DNA from 3 places in the Arthrobacter sp. GCM10027362 genome. Region 1 is predicted to be linked to each of the others. Evidence: riboswitches for the same ligand, from Rfam matches in the RefSeq annotation. Region 1 holds a riboswitch; each other region holds the start of a gene.
What was found. Region 1 has a riboswitch for S-adenosylmethionine ahead of ACFQ36_RS13600 (LLM class flavin-dependent oxidoreductase). Riboswitches for the same ligand answer to the same signal wherever they lie in the genome.
Positions count from the first base shown of each region.

Region 1 (3,390 bases):
CTCTGGGCCGGGCTGGTCGGTGCGGCTGCGCTGGCGCTGTGGCAGGTGCTCGAGGCGGCCTTCGGCGGCCGGCTGCTCGAGGGCCGGGACCGGCTGAAGTACCGCCTCAAGTCGGCGGGCCTGGCCGTCGTCTTCGCCGCCCTGGCCGCGACCTTCGGCAGCTTTGCCCTGGGCGGCGGCAGCGACACCGGGGAGAAATCCCGGGACGCCAGCACGGCGCTGATGCAGGCGCCGGGCGGGCCGGTGCTGCTGTTCCTGGTGGGCGCCGCCTTGGTGGCCGCCGGCGCCTACTACGTGTTCAAGGGCGCGCGGCGCAAGTTCCTCCAGGACCTGCAGCAGCTGCCGGCCGGGAGCCTGGGCCGGGCCGTGACCGGGACCGGGACCGCCGGCTACCTCGGCAAGGGGGCGGCGCTGGCCGTGCTGGGCGTCCTCTTCGCGGTGGCCGCCGTCCGCCACAATCCGGCCCAGGCCACCGGGCTCGACGGCGCGCTCAAAGGGCTGCGGGACCAGCCCTACGGCGATGTCGCGCTGATCGTGGTGGCCGCGGGCCTGATCTGCTACGGGCTGTACCTGGCGGCGCGGGCCCGTTACGCGAAAATGTAACGGGCCCGCGCCGCGGGACCCCGGCCCGGACCTTACAGCGACGCGAGCGCCTCGAGCCGGTAGTTGGCGCCCCGGTGGTTCTCCGGCAGCTTGTCGCCCTTGCCGAACAGCTTGTTGCGCAGCGTGCCCGGGGCGTACGCCGCCGGGTAGGCGCCGCGGGCCTGCAGCTCGGGCACCACGAACTCGACGATGTCCTCGAAGGTGCCCGGGGTGATGGCGTAGGCCAGGTTGAACCCGTCCACGTCGGTCTCCTCGACCCACTCGATGAGCTTGTCGGCCACCTCGGCGCCGGAGCCGACGGTGATCGGGCCGAAGCCGCCGACGCCGACCCATTCGGCCAGCTGGCGGATGGTCCAGGGCTTGCCGTCATCGCCGCTGGCCTTCTGGAAGGTCTCCACCGAGGACTGGATGGCGTTGGACTTCACGTTCTCGCCGATCACGTCGTCCGGGCCGTAGGTGGACAGGTCCACGCCCATCCAGCCGGAGATCAGGGCCAGTGCACCGTTGATGTCCGCGTAGGACTTGTACTCCTCGAACTTCGCCTGGGCGGCGGCGCTGTCCGGGCCGGTCACGATCGTCTGCATCGTGTAGATGCGGATGTCGTAGCGGCCCCGGCCGGCGGCCTCGGCGGCGTCGCGGATCTTCTTCACCGTCTCGGCCAGGGTCTCCTTGGTCGGGCAGGTGACGAACACGGCCTCGGCGTTCTCCGCGGCGAAGCGCATGCCGCGTTTGGAGGCACCGGCCTGGAAGATCACCGGGGTGCGCTGCGGGCTCGGCTCGGTGATGGCAATGCCCGGGACCTTGAAGTACTTGCCCTCGTGGCGGATCTCGTGGACCTTGGCCGGATCGGTGAAGATGCCGCGCTCGCGGTCCTTGACCACGGCGTCGTCCTCCCAGGAGCCCTCGAGGAGCTTGTAGATGACCTCCAGGTACTCGTCGGCGTGGTTGTAGCGCTCGTCGTGCTCCATCTGGTCTTCCTGGCCCATGTTCCGCGCGGCGGAGGGCAGGTAGCCGGTGACCACGTTCCAGCCCACGCGGCCGTTGGTCAGGTGGTCCAGGGTGGCCAGGCGGCGGGCAAACGGGTACGGGTGCTCGTAGGCGGTGCCGGCGGTGACGCCGAAGCCCAGGTTCCTGGTCACCGCGGCCATGGCCGAGACCAGCAGGAACGGGTCGTTGACCGGCACCTGCGCGGCCGAGCGCAGGGGGACCTCGTTGGTGCCGCCGAAGACGTCGTAGGTGCCGAGCACGTCGGCGATGAACAGGCCGTCGAACAGGCCCTTTTCCAGCACCTGGGCCAGATGGGTCCAGTAGCCGATCGTGTTGTAGTCCGCGGACTTGTCCTGCGGGTGCCGCCACAGGCCCGGCGACTGGTGGCCGACGCAGTTCATGTCGAAGGCGTTGAACCGGATGTGGCGCTTGGCTGTTACTTCAGTCATCGTCAGACTCCTCCTGATCCGACCGTGAAGAGCCTGCACGAAGGCCGCTGCGGCGCACAGAGGCACCGCGGCGACCAACGAACTTTCTCCATCGGTCCTGGCAGTAGCACCCTTGCTCCGTCAAGGAGGGGGTTGCTGCGGCGTCACAGAGCCAGGTCTCTCAGCCGCTCGGGATGGTTACCCGTCCATTGCACTACATCCGGGCGCCGGACACGAAATCCGGCGTCACAGACGGTAACCGGACCCGGCCCCTGCCACGGGCCGCTCTGCCGCCCGGGCCGCGGCGTTCGCGCCTCAAAGGGATGGGGCGCGCCCACAGTGTCGGTTTCGCCGCCACAGCGGGACCCTAGCGCCCCACTCCCAGCCGCGGGGCCTCGATGGCCGGGCAGGTGTCCATCACGACGTCGAGCCCGGCCGCCGCGGCCCGGGCGGCCGCCGCCTCGTCCACGACGCCCAGCTGCAGCCACACGGCCTTCGCGCCGGCCTCGATCGCCTGGTCCACCACCGGGCCGACCTTCTGCGAGTTCACGAAGCAGTCCACGACCTCGACGCCGCCGGGGATGTCCGCCAGCTCCCGGTAGCCCTTCAGCCCGAACACCTCGGCGCCCTCCAGGTTCACCGGCACGACCTCCATGCCCAGGGTGTCCATCAGGTAGCGGCCAATTCGCGGCGCGACCCGCCGCGGATTATCGGACAGGCCGACCACGGCCCAGCGTGCCGGCGCCGTGAGCAGCCGCCTGATGACTTCCGGATCGTTGACGTGTGCCATACCGCCAGCCTAGGCCGCCTAGGGACCCGCCGCGAGCCTTCGCGGGAGGTCAGCCCACCCGCGGAGGCACCGGCCGGAAGGCCGATGCCCCGGATGGCAGCGACTCGGTGACGAGCTTGCCCCCGAAGGCAACCAGGACCAGACCGGTCACCCGGTCGATCACCGCCAACGACTTCGGGCTGGCCAACCAGCGCCTGGCGTAGCCGCCGCCGAGGATCAGGACCGCGAACCAGGCCAGGGACAGCACACAGTGCACCCCGGCCAGCACCGCCCCCATCAGCAGCGGTGCGGTCCCGGCGGGGAGGAACTGCGGAATCGCGGCGATGTAGAAGACCCCGACCTTGGGATTGAGCAGGTTGGTACCGGCCCCGACCAGCCAGCCCTGCCACGGCGATGCCGCCACCGGCGCCCGGGCCTCGGCCGCGGCGTGCCCGGCGCTCCCGCGGAAGGACTTCCAGATCATCGAGGCCCCGAGCCAGAGCATGTATCCGGCCCCGGCCGTGGTCAGCACCCGGTAGGCCGTCTCCGAGGCGGTCAGCAGCGCGGAGATCCCCACGGCCGCGGCGATGCCCCACAGCATGG
Region 1 covers NZ_JBHTML010000092.1:12,252-15,641, reverse strand. Annotated here, with positions in the region: partial or broken gene ACFQ36_RS13605 (DUF1206 domain-containing protein) at 1-603, shown strand, start outside; gene ACFQ36_RS13600 (LLM class flavin-dependent oxidoreductase) at 636-2,039, opposite strand; SAM riboswitch class I at 2,125-2,219, opposite strand; gene ACFQ36_RS13595 (CoA-binding protein) at 2,386-2,808, opposite strand; gene ACFQ36_RS13590 (LysE family translocator) at 2,858-3,390, opposite strand, start outside.

Region 2 (8,274 bases), on a different contig from region 1:
TGCCGGCCACCAGCTGCTCCGCCTGGTCCTTGACGTAGGCGGTGTACTGGGCGACGCCGGTGTCCACCAGTTCCTGGGAACCGGCATCGACGCCGGCCTGCCCGCCGGACTCCTTGACGGTGAAGCCGGCGCGGATGCCCTCGCCCTGCATGCCGGGCTTGCAGGCGGTGATGTACGTACCGGCCGGGGCCGTCACCACCAGGTTCCGGGTCAGCCCGGGTCCGATGTTCTCCGCCTCTCCGATGATGCGCAGGCCGTCCCCGGCCAGCAGGTAGAACTCGGTCACCTCCGCGCCGTTGTTGGTGACCGCGAAGGTGAGGTTGCCGCTGGATGCTTCAGTTGTGGAGACCTTGCACCCGGAACCGGTGCTGGTCACCCTGATGGCGCCGGAGGAGGCGGGGTCAGCCGGTGCAGGGCCGGTGCAGGAGGCCAGGGCCAGCGGCAGTACGGCTGCCGCTGCCATGAAGGCCGCACGGGAAGCGGCAATAGGCCCGTTTTTGGGCAGGGTCAAGCCAGGCATTGGGATCCTTGGAATGTCTCGGGTGCGGTCGGGAGCGATCCAGACGGCACCGGTGCGCGGTCACGGCAGCACACCGGCGGTGTCTGGTGCAGGCAGGCCGGTCTGCACGGTGGCAGTGAGTTTGCCCTGCCTCATGCTGTCCCATGAGGCAGGAGCTTGTCGCCAGCTGGTACTCAGACTTCGGAGAACTAAGCTGAGGCTTGCCTAACAACGGAAGGGTACACACCGCATGGGATTACGCAAAACAACCGTGTCGTAATTTTTCCGAAAATTACTCCACCCGTTGGACAACCAGTGCCGGCGGCCGGATGCCTTCACGGGCTTTTTCGCGGGCGTCCCATCCACGCGCCAGCTTTTCGTCAACGTCCCCCAACCAGGAAGCTGTCATAGGCGCCGTTCTCGGCGTTGGTTGCGTCGGGCCGTCACGGGCGCCTGGTTGTAACCGGCTTCCGGATGGTACGACGAGCCAGGCCCGCGCTTTTACAGGACACGGACCCCGCGACCAGGGGAGCCGCCTGACGGATCCAGTCCCCGCCCTTCCGGCAGCTCCGGGCCACCGAGTCACCGGCCCGGAGCAGCGGTTCCTCCCGGCGCTTCTGATGCAGGTAGTCCAGGTCCCGGCATCGGTGGGCGCGCAGCCGGGCGGCAATGATCCGCCGGTCGGCCGCGGTCAGCGAATCGTCCTGTTCCAGGATCAGGCGTCCGGCCGCGTTCCGGCACAGGTCCGTGACCAGGGCCTCGAGGCAGGCCGGCCGGGCGATCTTGTCGGGCCGGTCCTTCACCACGTACAGGAGCGTCTGGGCCCCGGTGGCGGCCGCGCCCCTGGGGAAGGCCCGGCGCTGCGCGTCCTTTCCGTTCTTGAAGTGGACCGAGGCCGAATTCTTGTGGCGCAGGCCGGTAATCACGGACCGGGCCGAGGCGACGTCCTGCGGGGAGATGACTGCAGCGGCGATGTAGTACCCGCGGGCCTTGGACCCGTCCACGAAGACATGGGCCCGCTGCGGGAACACAAATGCCATGAACGGAGCTCCTCCTGCCACCGGTGCCCGGCCGGTCACGCAGGCGCCCTCCCTTCCAGCATAAGAGTGGCCGATGCATGTCCTTCGGTCACACGGTGCCGGCCGCCGGGGAGGAAACCTCTGCCGTTCCTTCCCGGCGCCCGGCCCGAAGCGGCAGGCTGCGGCGGGCCAGGATGGAAGCCAGCGCGGCGCAGGTGAGAATGACGCCGGACGCCAGCAGCGCGCCGGCCAGGTACAGGGATACCGCGGCAGCGGGCAGGGACGGGTGCGCAGGGGCAGCCAGGCCCCCGAGGCCGACCCAGACCCAAAACAGGGCGGCTGCGGCCAGGGCCGCCCACGGGCTGCGCCCGGCAGGGAGACGGGCCGGCAGCGGCCGGGGACGCGGACCGCCGGGACGATCCTGCAGAACCGGAGAGACCGTTTGGCGCTGCTGCTCCGGGCCGCCGAAACGCGGTCCGGAGCCCACGCCGAAGGCAGACCTACCTGTGCCCGCCGGCGCATTCCCCCGTTTCCGCATGTCCCCCACCGTCATATCGTCACCCCTGGCACGGGACCGGACCGTCCAACACGCCGCTGCAGGAGCAAACGTCACGCAAGCCGGCCAACGGCCGGTGCCCGAAGACTGCCCATGCCCGGTCCCGGCCGGCTCATCCGGCCGCCTCCCACCCGATGGCCATCCCGTGTTGCAGGACCAACGGCGGGACCAGGACGCCGGGGCAGCCCGGTTCCCTACTGGGACATATGCGCTGTTATCAGTGTTCCTTGGACCGCTGCATAGGCAGTTACGGAGAGTGTCGGCAGGAAGACGGGTTCACGGCACGGTGAAACGACGTCGCCGGCCACACATCAGGAGTCAGAAGGCGCACGTCTTCGCTTCCCGTGCCTTGGGCCGGACCAGCGGCGGCGGGTGCATGTGCACCGGGCAGGCCGGTGACGCGGCCGGTCCGGCAGGGATCGTGGTGATCGCCCTGCCATATGCCTGCCCCGTCCGGGACCGCGATGGCTGTGTGACCCGTTGTTGAGTTTTATGTCCGCGTATTTCGTTCCATTTCCCCGTATGGCTGGAACCATGGCCGGGGTTTTCTTCGCGTCACATTTCCACCATCATTTTTTTACTGAATCAAGAGCTCCAACGTGAAGTCCTGGCTGGTTGGACGGCAACCCTCTCGCTGTAGCGGGGTGCCCCAGATGAAGATTCGGCCCGCGGCGGGAAGAGGATCCGCTGCCGGCAAGTACGGCGCCGCACGCGGTGTTGTGCCGTGACCAGACAGAGGTACACAGCAAGATGTCTTCCCCCAGCGAAACCAAACATGCCGACAAACCGTCCGCGGGCCACGGTCTTGAACTGAAGAAGAAGTCCAGAAAGCCGGCGCTGATCGGCGGGGCGGCCCTCGTCGTCGCCGCTGCTGTCGGGGCCGTGATCGGCGTGAACGCGGCCGGCAGCGGCAGCACCGCGGCGTTCGGCACGGACCTGAAGGTCGGCTACCTGTCCACCGACGCCGCGCAGGAGGCGGTGCTCGAATATGTTGCCGAGGACATCGCCCCGGACTACGGCATCCACGTCATCCCGACCGGGATCGGGGATCCGAACCAGATTTCCCAGGCCGCCAACGACGGCGAACTGGCCGCCACCATCTACGCGCACAAGCCCTGGATCGAGCAGACCAACGCCGCGAAGGGCTGGAAGATCACCCCGGCCGAACCCGTGTTCCAGTGGTCCTACTCCCTCTACTCCTCCCGGTACGGTTCCCTGAAGGACCTTCCCGACGGGGCGAGGATCGGGATCCTGGACGATCCGGCCAACACCGCCCAGGCCCTGATGCTGCTGCAGGGCGCCGGCGCCATCACCCTGGATTCGGCCGTGGAGGCCTCCAAGGCCACGCTGAAGGACATCAAGGAGAACCCGCGCGGCCTGAAGCTGCAGCCGATCGCCTTCGGCACCGCGGCCCGCAGCCTGGGTGACCTGGACGCTATCATCAGCTACAACTTTGAATTCGTCGCCGCCGGAACGCCCGCCAAGTACAGGATCTACGCCCCGGAGGCACCCCAGGTCTTCGCCTCCCAGCTGGCCATCGGCACCGGCTACCTGGACGATCCCAACATCGAAAAGCTCATCGAGGCCTTCAAGGACCCGAAGCTGCAGGACTATCTGGCCACCACCGACGATCCGGCGGTCAAGGACCAGCTCGCCCCGGTCAGCCGGCCATGATCGAACTGGACCGGGTCAGCAAGGCCTACGGACCGGGCCCGAAGAAGTTCCAGGCCCTGGATAAGGTCAGCCTCAGGGTCGAGGCCGGGGAAATCGCCGCCATCACCGGCCCCAGCGGGGCCGGCAAATCGACGCTGTCCCGCTGCATCAGCCTGCTGACCCGGCCCACCGCCGGCACCGTGTCCGTGGACGGGCAGGACCTGACCCGCCTGGGGCGCCGGCAGCTGCGCTCCGCCCGTCAGTCCATCGGGACCATCTTCCAGGGATCAAACCTGCTCGCCCGCGCCACCGTTGCCGAGAACATCGCGCTGCCGCTGGACTTCCTGGGCGCGACCCGGGCCTCGGCCGCCCGGCGCGTGGGCGAACTGCTGGACCTGGTCGGCCTGGGCGACAAAGCCGGCGCCTATCCGGCCCAGCTGTCCGGCGGCCAGCGCCAGCGCGTCGGCATTGCCCGGGCGCTGGCGCTGAAGCCCTCCGTCCTGCTGGCCGACGAGGCGACCTCCGGACTGGACCCGTCCACCACCGTCTCGATCCTGGACCTGATCCGCAGCATCCGCGACACGCAAAACGTCAGCGTCGTGCTCATCACCCATGAAATGGACGTCGTGCGCGCCGCGGCGGACACGGTAGCCCGGCTGGAAGCCGGCCGGATCGTGGAGTCCGGGCCGGTGGGCACGATCGCCGCCGACCCGTCCTCGGCCCTGGCCGCAGACCTGCTCCGCCACGGCGCGCCGGTACGCCCGACCCCCGGGACCGAGGTGTGGCAGGTGCAGTACGGCCCCGGGGCCGTGGCCCTGGACTGGCCCCAGCGCCTGGGCGCCGCCCTGGGCAGCCCGGTGGAGATGCTGGCCGCCAGCATCGAATCCATCGGCGGTCCGCCCGCCGGCCGCGCCACCATCTCCGTCCGGGCCGGCCTGCCGGAGGCCTCCGTCCATGAGTCCCTGGCCGCAGTGGGCCTGCACGGCCACCCGGCCCTGCCGGCAACCGTTCATTCGGACGCACCCGGAGTGGAAGTCGGTGCCCCGTGAACACTCCCTGGTCCGAGGTGCCCGCACTGGTGCTGCCGGCGATCGGGCAGACCGCGCTGATGGTGGGCCTCGTGATGCTCATCGTCGTGCTGGCCGGCATCCCGCTCGGCATCATCCTGCACAACACCGGCCCGGCCGGCCTGTTTCCCCGCCCGCGCGTGCACGCCGTGCTCTCCTGGATCGCCAATCTCGGCCGCTCCCTGCCGTTTTTGGTGCTGATGGCGGCGGTCATCCCGCTGACCAAACTGCTGGTCGGCACCACCCTGGGCATCCAGGCCGCAATCGTGCCGATGTCCCTGGCCGGAATCCCGTTCTTCGCCCGGCTGGTCGAAAACGCCATCCGCGAAGTCCCGGCCGAACGCATCGACATCGGCCACGTCTCCGGCGGCAGCACCCTGCAGATCATCGGCAGGATCCAGCTCAGCGAAGCCCTGCCCGGCCTCCTCGCCGGCCTGACCCTGAACCTGATCGCCATGATCGAATACTCCGCCATCGCCGGGGCCATCGGAGCCGGCGGCCTGGGCTACCTGGCGGTCAATTACGGCTATCAGCGCTTCGACGCCACCATCATGGCCGTGTGCGTGATCCTGCTGATCGCCGCCGCCCAGACCATCCAGTTCCTCGGCGACCACCTGGTCCGCCGCACCTCCCGCGCCCTGCGGCACACCTGAACCCGACCGGAAAGTAGAGACGATGACCAAGAAACGGATTCGCTTCAACGCCTTCGACATGACGTGCATCATGCACCAGTCCCCGGGCCTGTGGGCACACCCGACCGACCAGTCCACCCGCTACAACGACCTGGACTACTGGGTCGACCTGGCCAAACTGCTCGAGCGGGGGAAGTTCGACGGCCTGTTCATCGCCGACGTCCTCGGCGTTTACGACACCTACCAGAACTCCCACGACGCCTCCGTGCGCCGGGCCATGCAGGTGCCTGTGCACGACCCGCTCATGCAGGTCTCCGCCATGGCCGCGGCCACCGAAAAACTCGGCTTCGGCATCACCGTCTCGGCCACCTACGAACAGCCCTACGCCCTGGCCCGCCGCTTCAGCTCCCTGGACCACCTCACCCGCGGCCGCATCGCCTGGAACATCGTCACCTCCTACCTCGACGGCGCCGCCCGGAACCTGGGCATGGACCGGCAGATGTCCCACGACGAACGCTACGACCTGGCCGAGGAAGTCGTCGACGTCTGCTACAAGCTCTGGGAAGGCTCCTGGGAAGAAGACGCCGTCATCGCCGACCGCAAGACCCAGGTCTACGCCGACCCGGACAAGGTCCATCCCATCAACCACAAGGGCAAATACTTCTCAGTCCCCGGCATCCACCTCTCCGAACCCTCCCCGCAGCGCACCCCCGTCATCTGGCAGGCCGGCACCTCCACCAAGGGCCGCGCCTTCGCCGCCCGGCACGCCGAAGCCGTCTTCACCGTCGCACCCACACCGGCCATCCTGCGCAAATACGTCGACGACATCCGCGCCGTCGCCGCCGACCACGGCCGCGACCCGCGCAGCGTGAAAATCTACACCGAAATCGCCACCGTCACCGCCCCCACCGACGCCGAAGCCCGGGCCAAGTACGAGGAGTTCCTCACCTGGGCCGATTACGAAGGTGCCCTCGCCTTCTACGCCGGCATCACCGGGATCGACCTGTCCACGCTCGATCCGGACCAGCCGCTCGAATACGTCGAAACGGACTCCGCCCGCTTCGCCCTGGAAATCTTCTCCAAGGCCGACCCGGACCGGACCTGGACCCCGCGCGAGGTGGCCAACTTCGTCTCCATCGGCGCCATGGGCCCGGTCCTCGTCGGTTCACCGAAAACCATCGCCGACGAACTCGAACACTGGATCGACGAGGCCGACATTGACGGCTTCAACATCGCCTACGTCACCACCCCCGGTACCTTCGAGGACTTCATCGAGCACGTCGTGCCCGAACTGCAGGCCCGCGGCCGCTACTGGAGCGACTACGACGAATCCACCACCCTGCGCGAACGCATCTACGAACCCGGCCAGACGCGCATCCGCGAGGACCACCCAGCCGCCGCCTACCGGCGCCGGCTGCAGGACAATGCCGCCGCACGCCAAGCCGCACAAGCCGCCGGGTCCGCGGAACCCGCAACCGTACCGGCGCGATAAAAACCAAGGGGACGGTGCTGCCGGGGACAACCGGCAGCACCGTCCCGGGCACACCAACCGGACATGTTGCCGCCAATCCCGGATGACCAGGACGGCCCGGGAAACCGCCGGCACCAGGCCCGAGCCGTTGGCGGAGACCCCCACCCGGGACAGGGTTATCGTGCTTTCGCCCGCCCTGAGGCACTGTGACACGGGTCGAACCGACCGTGATGTCAACTCTCTGGAAGCAGCCCGCCCCGGCAGCTACACAGGGGCCCCTGACGACGGCGTCACCAAGTAGCGCCGGAACGGACATATGCGCTGTTATCGGCGTTTCTTCGCTTGGGGTGCGGAGGGTCCTGGCGTTTGTGCGATCCATTTCCTCAGCAGCAAGGCGAACGACTGCGCCTCCTCTGCCGGCCACCAGTGCCCGGCATTCACGTCCACGATTTTCAGTTGTGGCACCCAGTCCTGAAGCCCGTCCACGAGCAGGGGCGACAGAAACGGATCCCGCTGTGGGACGATCACCTGCACCGGGACCGTACAGCGGCCGGGCAACTGCTGAGCGCGGAGCCAGTTCGCCCGGTACAGGGCCAGACCACGGATGGCATTGTCGCCAATGCGCCGGCCGCTGAGGCGCTCGTAGCGGCGGGTTAGGAACATCCGCCAGGCCAGTTCCGGCAGCATCGGCAGCTGGAAGACGGCAACGTAGGAGCTGCGCAGCACCTGGGCCAGAGCCTGCGGCCACAGTGCCAGGTGGTGCAGCCGGTGACGCATCCAGCGGCGCAGGTGCCCAAGGTCCGGTCCGGAAATACTGGTGAAGCTCAGGATCCTCCCCTCGGCGCGGGCATTCTGGATGGCCGCCCAGCCCTGGATGGATCCCCAGTCGTGCCCTACCAGATGGACCGGGCCGGCGCTGGAGGCGTCGATTACGGCGAAGAGGTCATCGACCAAGGCCGGCAGCCGGTAGGAATCCAGCCGCTCCCGAGCCGCGCGGGAGGCCCCTGCATTGCGGGTGTCATAGGCGATGACATGGTGGTCGACGCTTAGCTCGGCGATGACGGGTGCGAAGACGGCATGATCGTCCGGATAACCATGGACGAACACGATGGCCGGGACTCCGGGCCCCGGAGGCGGTCCGTAGCTGTAGACGGACAGGGCCGCGTCCTGCCGCGTCAGCATCGCGCGGCGTTCTCCAGCATCCATGGGCCTCTCCTGTTTCTCCGCCGGGTACGCGGCCAGCCTAGGTCCTCATCCCGGCCACCGAAACCGAGGTTCCGGCCCCGGCCAGCGCCGCCGAGACCACCTGGACCGCAGCGCCCTCGACTGAACCGGCCTCGACTCCGACCCAGGAAGCCGCCCGGGGGCCGTCGAAGC
Region 2 covers NZ_JBHTML010000009.1:44,816-53,089, forward strand. Annotated here, with positions in the region: gene efeO (iron uptake system protein EfeO) at 1-520, opposite strand, end outside; gene ACFQ36_RS03325 (hypothetical protein) at 943-1,539, opposite strand; gene ACFQ36_RS03330 (hypothetical protein) at 1,628-2,005, opposite strand; SAM riboswitch class IV at 2,658-2,780, shown strand; gene ACFQ36_RS03335 (MetQ/NlpA family ABC transporter substrate-binding protein) at 2,825-3,748, shown strand; gene ACFQ36_RS03340 (methionine ABC transporter ATP-binding protein) at 3,745-4,776, shown strand; gene ACFQ36_RS03345 (methionine ABC transporter permease) at 4,773-5,447, shown strand; gene ACFQ36_RS03350 (LLM class flavin-dependent oxidoreductase) at 5,470-6,918, shown strand; gene ACFQ36_RS03355 (alpha/beta fold hydrolase) at 7,222-8,103, opposite strand; gene ACFQ36_RS03360 (hypothetical protein) at 8,141-8,274, opposite strand, start outside.
Region 2: another riboswitch for S-adenosylmethionine. It lies ahead of ACFQ36_RS03335 (MetQ/NlpA family ABC transporter substrate-binding protein); the one in region 1 lies ahead of ACFQ36_RS13600 (LLM class flavin-dependent oxidoreductase).

Region 3 (8,274 bases), on a different contig from region 1:
GCCACCCGCACCACGGCGCCGACCTGCACCAGTCCGTATCAGTTGTTGTATTCCGTGAACTTTGCCCTGCCGGTCCGCACCGACAGCATAGCCAGGAGGCACCTATGACAGTTGTCCGTCGTCTCGCCCGCCCGCTCCTTGCAGCCACCTTCGTAGCCTCGGGCGCAGACCAGCTGCGCAACGCCCGGGAAACCGCGGACCAGCTGCGCCCGGTTCTGCAGCGCGCCGGTTCCATGGTGCCGCAGGCCTCGGTTATGACAAACAAGGAAATGATCGTGGCCCGCACCATCGGCGCCGTCCAAGTGGGCGCCGGAACAATGCTGGCAGCAGGGAAGTTCCCCCGCATAGCCGCCTTGGTCCTGGCCAAGATGGCCGCCATCAATGCCCTGGTGGAATTCAAGAACACCGATGCCGCCACCCCCGAGGGACGCCGGTTGCGCCGCAGCCAGCTGCTGAAGAACCTGGGGCTGGCCGGCGCCGCCCTGCTGGCGGCCGTGGACACCGCCGGAGCGCCCAGCCTCGCCTGGCGCGCCGGACACCTGGCTGAAGATGCCCGCAGGAACCTGCGGTCGCTGAGCAAGAGCACCGGCAGGACGGTGGACAAGACCGCCAAGACAGTGGGCAAGTCCGCGAAGACCATGGGCAAGACCGCACAGTCCATGCAGAAGACGGCGTCGATGGCAGCGGCAAAGACCACCGCTGCGGTGACGGGCTCCTGAGCTTCATGACTGGTCCTGCCACCACCCCTGCCCCACCGCACGCCACCTACTGGCCGGCGCCCTATGCCACCGCCCCGTTGGACGCCACGGTGAGGGTGCCGGCGTCGAAATCCCTGACCAACCGGTACCTGGTCCTCGCCGCGCTGGCGGACGGGCCCTCGCGGCTGCGCTCACCCCTGCATTCGCGGGACTCGGCGCTGATGGTCGGTGCGCTGCGGGCCCTGGGCGCCGGCGTCGAGGAGGTCGAGGGGGACGGACTGTTCGGGCCGGACCTGGTCGTGACCCCCATCGAGCCCGGCCGGCAGCTGGGCCGGGTGGCCGTCGACTGCGGCCTGGCCGGGACCGTGATGCGCTTCGTGCCGCCGCTGGCGGCGCTGTGCAGCGGAAGCATCGTCTTCGACGGGGATCCACCTGCGCGCAACCGCCCGATGGGCCCCATTATCTCCGGCCTGCGCGGCCTGGGCATCGCCGTCGACGACGGCGGGCGATCCGCCCTGCCGTTCACCATCGCCGCCGCTGGCGGCGTGGACGGTGGCCATTTGGTAATCGATGCCAGCTCCTCCTCGCAGTTTGTCTCCGCCCTGCTGCTGGCCGGAGCCCGGTTCAGCCAGGGGCTGCATCTGGAGCATTCGGGTCCCCCGGTACCGAGCCTGGACCATATTGCCATGACCGTGCAGGTGCTGCGCGGCCTGGGCGTTGCGGTGGATGATTCCACTGCAAACCACTGGATCGTCTCCCCCGGCCCGGTGCGGGCCTTCGACCTGCGGATCGAGCAGGACCTTTCCAACGCCGGCCCGTTCCTGGCTGCGGCCCTGGCCACCGGGGGCACCGTGCGGATCCCCGACTGGCCGGCCGAAACCACGCAGGTGGGCGACCAGTGGCGCACCATCCTGCCCCGGCTCGGGGCCAGTGTGGAGTACAACGACGGCACGCTGACCGTCACCGGAGGCCCGGAAATCCACGGCGCGGAGCTGGCGGACACCAGCGAGCTGGCCCCCACCGTGGCGGCGCTGTGCGCGCTGGCCGGTTCCGAGTCCCGGCTCACCGGCATTGCCCACCTGCGCGGCCACGAGACGGACCGGCTGGCTGCGCTGGTGACCGAGATCAACCGGCTCGGCGGGGATGCCGAGGAAACCGAGGACGGGCTCATCATCCGGCCACGGCCGCTGCACGCCGGTGTCTTCCACTCCTATGCGGACCACCGGATGGCCACGGCCGGGGCGATCATCGGCCTCGCCGTCCAAGGGGTCCAGATCGAGGACATCGGCACGACGTCGAAGACCATGCCCGAGTTCCCTGAACTCTGGCAGGGCATGTTCACAGCCAGGCGGGGTGCCGCGAAGCCGGCCGGAGCGCGCTGACCATGGGCCGCACCACCGGCAGCTGGGACGAATCCGACATCCGCATCCGTCCGAATAAACGAGGATCCCGCCCACGTACGAAGGACCGCCCGGCCCACGAGGACGCCGTCATCGGACGCATCATCACGGTGGACCGCGGACGCTACACCGCCGTCGTCGGCGAAAATACCCCGCAGGAGCGCACGGTGGTGGCGGCCCGGGCCCGCGAACTGCGCCGTACCCCCGTGGTGGCCGGGGACTTCGTTGCCCTGGTCGGGGACGTCTCCGGCAACCCGGACACGCTGGCGCGGCTGGTGCGCGTGGAGGAACGCCGCACGCTGCTGCGCCGCAGCGCCGACGATACCGACCCGGTCGAGCGCGTGGTGGTGGCCAACGCGGATCAGCTGGTGATCGTAGTGGCGGCGGCCAATCCCGAGCCGCGCACCGGGTTCATCGACCGTGCGCTGGTGGCTGCCTACGACGCCGGCATCAAGCCGCTGCTGTGCGTGACCAAGGCGGACATCAAGGATCCGGAGGACCTGCTGGCCAACTACGAGAACCTGGACCTGCCGGTGGTCGTCAGCCGGACCGCCTCCACCGACACCTCCGGCATAGACGCCCGCTCGGACCAGGGCGCATCGGCCCGCCTGGATACCGACGCCGTGGCTGCCCTGCGCAAGCACCTGGACGGCCTGGTGAGCGTCATGCTCGGGCATTCCGGCGTCGGCAAATCCACCATGGTCAACGCACTCACCGGCGCCGACCGGGCCATCGGCGACGTCAATGCCGTGACCGGGCGCGGCCGGCACACCTCCTCCTCCGCACTGGCGCTCAAGCTCCGCGGTGCCCCGCCCGGCAGCTGGATCATCGACACCCCGGGTATCCGTTCCTTCGGCCTGGCCCATGTGGACCCGGACCGGATCCTGGCGGCCTTCCCCGACCTCGCGCCGGGCGCCGAGGACTGCGAGCGCGGCTGCAAGCACAACGACGCGGCCGTCAATTGCGGGCTGGATGAGTGGGTGGCCGCAGGGAACGCCGGTGTCCCCGGCCCGGCCCGGCTGGCCTCCCTGCGCCGCCTGCTGGGCATGCAGGAACACACCGAAGCCAGGGATGCCAAGGAACTCGGCAACGTCTGAGATTGGGGCGCTCCCACAGTGTCGGCTCCGCCCGTTCGCGGTCACCCTGCACGCTGCGCGCACGGGGACCCCTGGCCGCTCTCTTGGCGGGCCCCTCGCGCCCCACTCTCGTTCAGCGGCTCCCCATCCTTCGCAGGCTCGGCTTGGGGCCCTCGGGCACTACCGCCCATCCGCCTCCCATCCCTCGGCGGCTAGCGCTCCGTGCCCTCCCTAACCTCGCAGGCTCGGTTTGGGACCCTCGGGCACTACGCTTGGACCCATGACCGTGGAACCGCACAACTATACCGACGACCTCCGCCTGGCCCATGTGATGGCGGACGCCGTGGACGCCCAGACCATGTCCCGCTTCAAGGCCCTGGACCTGCAGGTCGATACCAAGCCGGACCTGACCCCGGTCACGGATGCTGACCGGGCCGCCGAAGAAGCGATCCGGGGCCAGCTCTCGCGGGCGCGGCCACGGGATGCAGTGCTTGGCGAGGAGTTCGGCAGCAGCGGCCAGGGCCCGCGCCGGTGGGTGATCGACCCGATCGACGGCACCAAGAACTTCGTCCGCGGCGTCCCCGTTTGGGCCACGTTGATTGCCCTGATCGACGACGGCAAGCCCGTGGTCGGCGTGGTCAGCGCCCCGGCGCTGGGCCGGCGTTGGTGGGCGGCCAGGGGTGCCGGCGCCTACACCGGACGTTCGCTTTCGGCAGCCACCCGGCTGAGTGTCTCCAAGGTGTCAGGCCTGGCCGATGCCTCGCTGTCCTATTCCAGCCTGACCGGCTGGAAGGAACGCGGGAACCTGGACGAGTTCCTGGCGCTGACCGAGTCCGTATGGCGGACCCGCGCCTACGGTGACTTCTGGTCCTACTGCCTGGTGGCCGAAGGTGCCGTGGATATTGCCTGCGAGCCGGAGCTGAATCTTTACGACATGGCCGCCCTGGTGCCGATCGTGTCCGAGGCCGGCGGCCGGTTTACCTCCCTCGAAGGCGAGGAGGGCCCCTTCGGCGGCAACGCACTGGCGACCAACGGCCTGCTGCACGAGGAGGTGCTGCACCTGCTCAATCCGGAGCTGCGCGGCCAGCGGCCGGCGGGCGCCGCGCTGTAGCGTGGCGCCCCGTTGCGGTTCCCGCCCATTACGTAACATCCGCGCGTTGCGGCCGGGATGCAGCTAGGCTGAGCACAGGTCACGAGTGCCAGCGCAAAACCCCGGTTTGCTGGCCGGCAACCCTCCCGCCGCGGCGGGGTGCCCCGGGTGACGACCTGGCCGCGCCTGCCCGGCGCGGCAAGCGCGGATTTGCCGGTACTGCCGGCGACTCCCTCAGCCACGAGGTTCCATGAGCACGAGCATTTTGTCATCCGTCCTGCCCGCCGGCTTCCGCACCGCGGCTGTTCCCCTGCTGGAGGTGGTCGGGGGCGGTCTGGCCGTGCCGCTGCTCGGCGGCCGCCGGGTCCGGTTCGCGAACCTGGATTACGCGGCCTCGGCCCCGGCCCTGACCGACGTGGCCGGCCACCTGCAGGACCTGCTGCCCTACTGCGCCAGCGTGCACCGCGGAGCCGGCTACACCGCCCAAGTCTCCACCGCCGTCTACGAGAAGGCACGCCGTACGCTGCGCGGCTTTGTGGGCGGCCGGGAGGATGACGAGGTCATCTTCACCCGGAACGCCACGGACGCGCTGAACCTGCTCGCCGGCTGCCTGCCCGGCCGGGGATCGGGGGGCGAGGTGCTGTACCTGGATATCGAGCACCACGCGAACCTGCTGCCCTGGCAACGCCTCCCCCACCGCAGCCTCAGCGTCCGGTCCACCCTCGCGGAGACCCTCGCTGCCCTCGAAGCCGAATTGGCGGAAGGGCGGACAGCGCTGCTGGCGGTTACCGGTGCCTCGCATGTCACCGGAGAGCTCTTTCCGGTGGCCGAGGCGGCCCGGCTGGCACACCGCTACGGGGCCCGGATCGTGGTGGACGCGGCCCAGCTGGCCGCGCACCGCCGGATCGGGATGGCGGCGGACGACATCGATTACCTGGCGCTTTCGGGCAGCAAGCTCTACGCGCCCTTCGGCGCCGGCGCCCTCATCGGCCGCGGCGACTGGCTGGACGCCGGAAGACCGTACCTGGCAGGCGGTGGCGCGGTGCGCCGGGTCCGGCTGGAGACCGCAAGCTGGGCCACCGGGCCCGCCCGCCACGAGGCAGGTTCGCCCAACCTGATGGGGGTGGCGGCGCTGGCCAAAGCAGCCGAGGTGCTCGCGGACCTGGATCCAGCGGCGTGGCAGCGGCATGAGGGAGCGCTGCACAGCTATCTGATGACCGGCCTTGGGTCCCTGCCCGGGGTCAGCGTGCACCGCATTTTCCCCGAAGACTCCCCCGGCACCGCAGGCATCGTGAATTTTTCGGTGGCCGGTTACGACGCCGGCCTGGTCGCCGCGTATCTGTCCGCCGAGCACGGGGTGGGGCTGCGTGACGGCAAGTTCTGCGCACACCCGCTGCTGAACCGGCTGGGCCTGCCCTCCGGTTCGCTCCGGGCCAGCTTCGGCCTGGGGTCGCGGCTCGACGACGCCGCCCGGCTGGTCGCCGGCGTCGATGCGTTGCTGCGGGAGGGCCTGCGCCACGACTACGTGATCGAATGCGGACGCTGGGTTCCGGCCGAGGAAACGCGCCCCTTCCCGGACTGGGCGCCGCCCCTGCCTGGAACCGCAGGGGCTGCGCCGGCGGACAGCTGACGGACCGGGTAGAATTTCCCACCGATCGGAACCTCAACCCAGCACCCGGCCCTAAGGAGTACAGCGGTGGTTCATCGCGGTCCGCGGCTGGATGATGCACGCCGCCGTGCCTTCGGCTCCAGCTTCCAGACCGGCGGCGAACACTACGACCGCGTGCGGCCGGGGTATCCCGAGGACGCCGTGGACTGGCTGCTGGCCGCGGCATCCGGCGCAACGCAGGCCGCCGACGTGGGAGCCGGCACCGGCAAGTACAGCGCGGAACTGCTCTCCCGCGGGCTCCAGGTGGTGGCTGTGGACCCGTCGGCGGACATGCTCGCCCAGCTGGAGCGCAAATTCCGCGGCGTGCGCACGCTGGTCGGCACCGCGGAGCAGACCGGCCTGCCGGACGCCTCGCTGGATGTGGTCACGGTGGCGCAGGCCTGGCACTGGGTGGATCCGCTGGCCGCCAGCACCGAACTGGCCCGGATCCTGCGTCCGGGCGGCCTGCTCGGACTGATCTGGAACCAGCTGGACGTGACCGTACCGTGGGTTCACCGGCTCTCGCGCATCATGCACGCCGGAGATGTGCACCGGCCCGGTTTCCGCCCGCAGGTCGGCCCGGAATTCAGCGGGCTCGAGCGGCATGAGACCCGATGGTGTGATCCGCTCACGCCGGCCGACGTGCTGGAACTGGCCAAGTCCCGCAGCTACTACCTGCGGGCGGGCGAAGCCACCCGGGCCAAGGTGCTGTCCAACCTGCGCTGGTACCTGCACGACCACCTGGACTATGCCGGGACCTCGGTGATCCAGCTGCCCTATTACACCCAAACCTGGCGGGCCTTCAAAGCCTGAGCACGAACCATTCTTCGCAGGCCCGCCGTCAGGTTATATTTAGGTATGCCGAAAAACTGGTGGGCCGCGATCGCCCTGCTGCTGGCCCTGGGCGCCTTGTCCGCCTGCGCAGCCCAGGGTCCCGCGAGCGGCCGCCCCGACTCGGAGGATCCGCGGCCGCTGGTGCTCACCACATTCACAGTGCTGGCGGACATGGCCCGGACCATCGGCGGCGGGCATGTGCGGGTGGAATCCATTACCAAGATCGGTGCCGAAATCCACGGCTACGAACCCACGCCGTCGGACCTGGTGAACGCACAGGAAGCGGACCTGATCCTGGACAACGGCCTGGGCCTGGAACGCTGGTTCGAACGGTTCGTGGCCTCCGTTCCCGTGCCGCACGTGGTGCTGTCGGAGGGCGTGGAACCGGTCGACATCCGTTCCGGCGACTACGAGGGCAAGCCGAACCCGCACGCCTGGATGTCGCCCCTGGCCGCCAAGACGTATGTGGACAACACGGTCAAGGCCCTCAGCCGGCTCGATCCGGCCCACGCCGCGGATTTCCGAACCAACGGCGAACTGTACAAACGCGAACTCGACGCCGTCATGAAGGAACTGAAAGAGGCCTTCAGGGACCCGGGAGCCGCGCGCGCCCTGGTCACCTGCGAAGGCGCCTTCTCCTACCTGACCCGGGACGCCGGCCTGCAGGAGGCCTTCCTCTGGCCGGTGAACTCGGATGCCGAGGGCACCCCGCACCAGATCAAGGACGCAATCCGGTTCGTGCAGGCGCACAAGGCACCGGCAGTCTTCTGCGAATCCACCGTCAACCCCTCGGCCATGGAGCAGGTGGCCGCGGCCACCGGAGCCCGGCTGGTGATGCCACTGTACGTGGACTCGCTCTCCGCCGCCGACGGACCGGTCCCGACACATCTGGACCTGATCCGCCACGACATCCGCCTGATCAAGGAAGGACTGGCCCCATGACCCTGCAACACGTACCGGCCGGCGCTGCCGCCATCGCCGTCAGCGGGCTGCACGTGGGCTACCACGACGTCGTCGCCCTGGACGGCGTGGACCTGACCGTCGAGGCCCGGACCATCTGCGGGCTCATCGGCGTGAACGGCTCGGGCAAGTCCACGCTGTTCAAATCCCTCATGGGCCTGGTCCAGCCCACCCGCGGTTCGGTGCGGCTCTTCGGCCTGGAGCCCGGCCAGTCGCGGAAACTGAACCTGGTCACCTACGTACCCCAGTCCGAAGACGTCGACTGGACCTTCCCGGTCTCCGTTCGCGACGTCGTCATGATGGGCCGCTACGGCAGGCTCGGCCCGATGCGCCGCGCACGGCGCCAGGACCGCGAGGCCGTGGACCACGCCCTGGAGCGCGTCGGCCTGGCCGGACTGCAGCACCGGCAGATCGGCGAACTGTCCGGCGGCCAGCGCAAGCGGGCCTTCGTGGCCAGGGGCATCGCGCAGGACGCGGCGCTGATGCTGCTGGACGAACCGTTTGCCGGCGTGGACAAATCCTCCGAAGCCGCCCTCGTGGCGCTGTTCCGCGAACTGCGGGACGAGGG
Region 3 covers NZ_JBHTML010000012.1:8,302-16,575, reverse strand. Annotated here, with positions in the region: gene ACFQ36_RS03950 (DoxX family protein) at 105-719, shown strand; gene aroA (3-phosphoshikimate 1-carboxyvinyltransferase) at 725-2,080, shown strand; gene ACFQ36_RS03940 (ribosome small subunit-dependent GTPase A) at 2,083-3,195, shown strand; gene hisN (histidinol-phosphatase) at 3,455-4,285, shown strand; SAM riboswitch class IV at 4,363-4,475, shown strand; gene ACFQ36_RS03930 (aminotransferase class V-fold PLP-dependent enzyme) at 4,515-5,894, shown strand; gene ACFQ36_RS03925 (class I SAM-dependent methyltransferase) at 5,961-6,725, shown strand; gene ACFQ36_RS03920 (metal ABC transporter substrate-binding protein) at 6,771-7,688, shown strand; gene ACFQ36_RS03915 (metal ABC transporter ATP-binding protein) at 7,685-8,274, shown strand, end outside.
Region 3: another riboswitch for S-adenosylmethionine. It lies ahead of ACFQ36_RS03930 (aminotransferase class V-fold PLP-dependent enzyme); the one in region 1 lies ahead of ACFQ36_RS13600 (LLM class flavin-dependent oxidoreductase).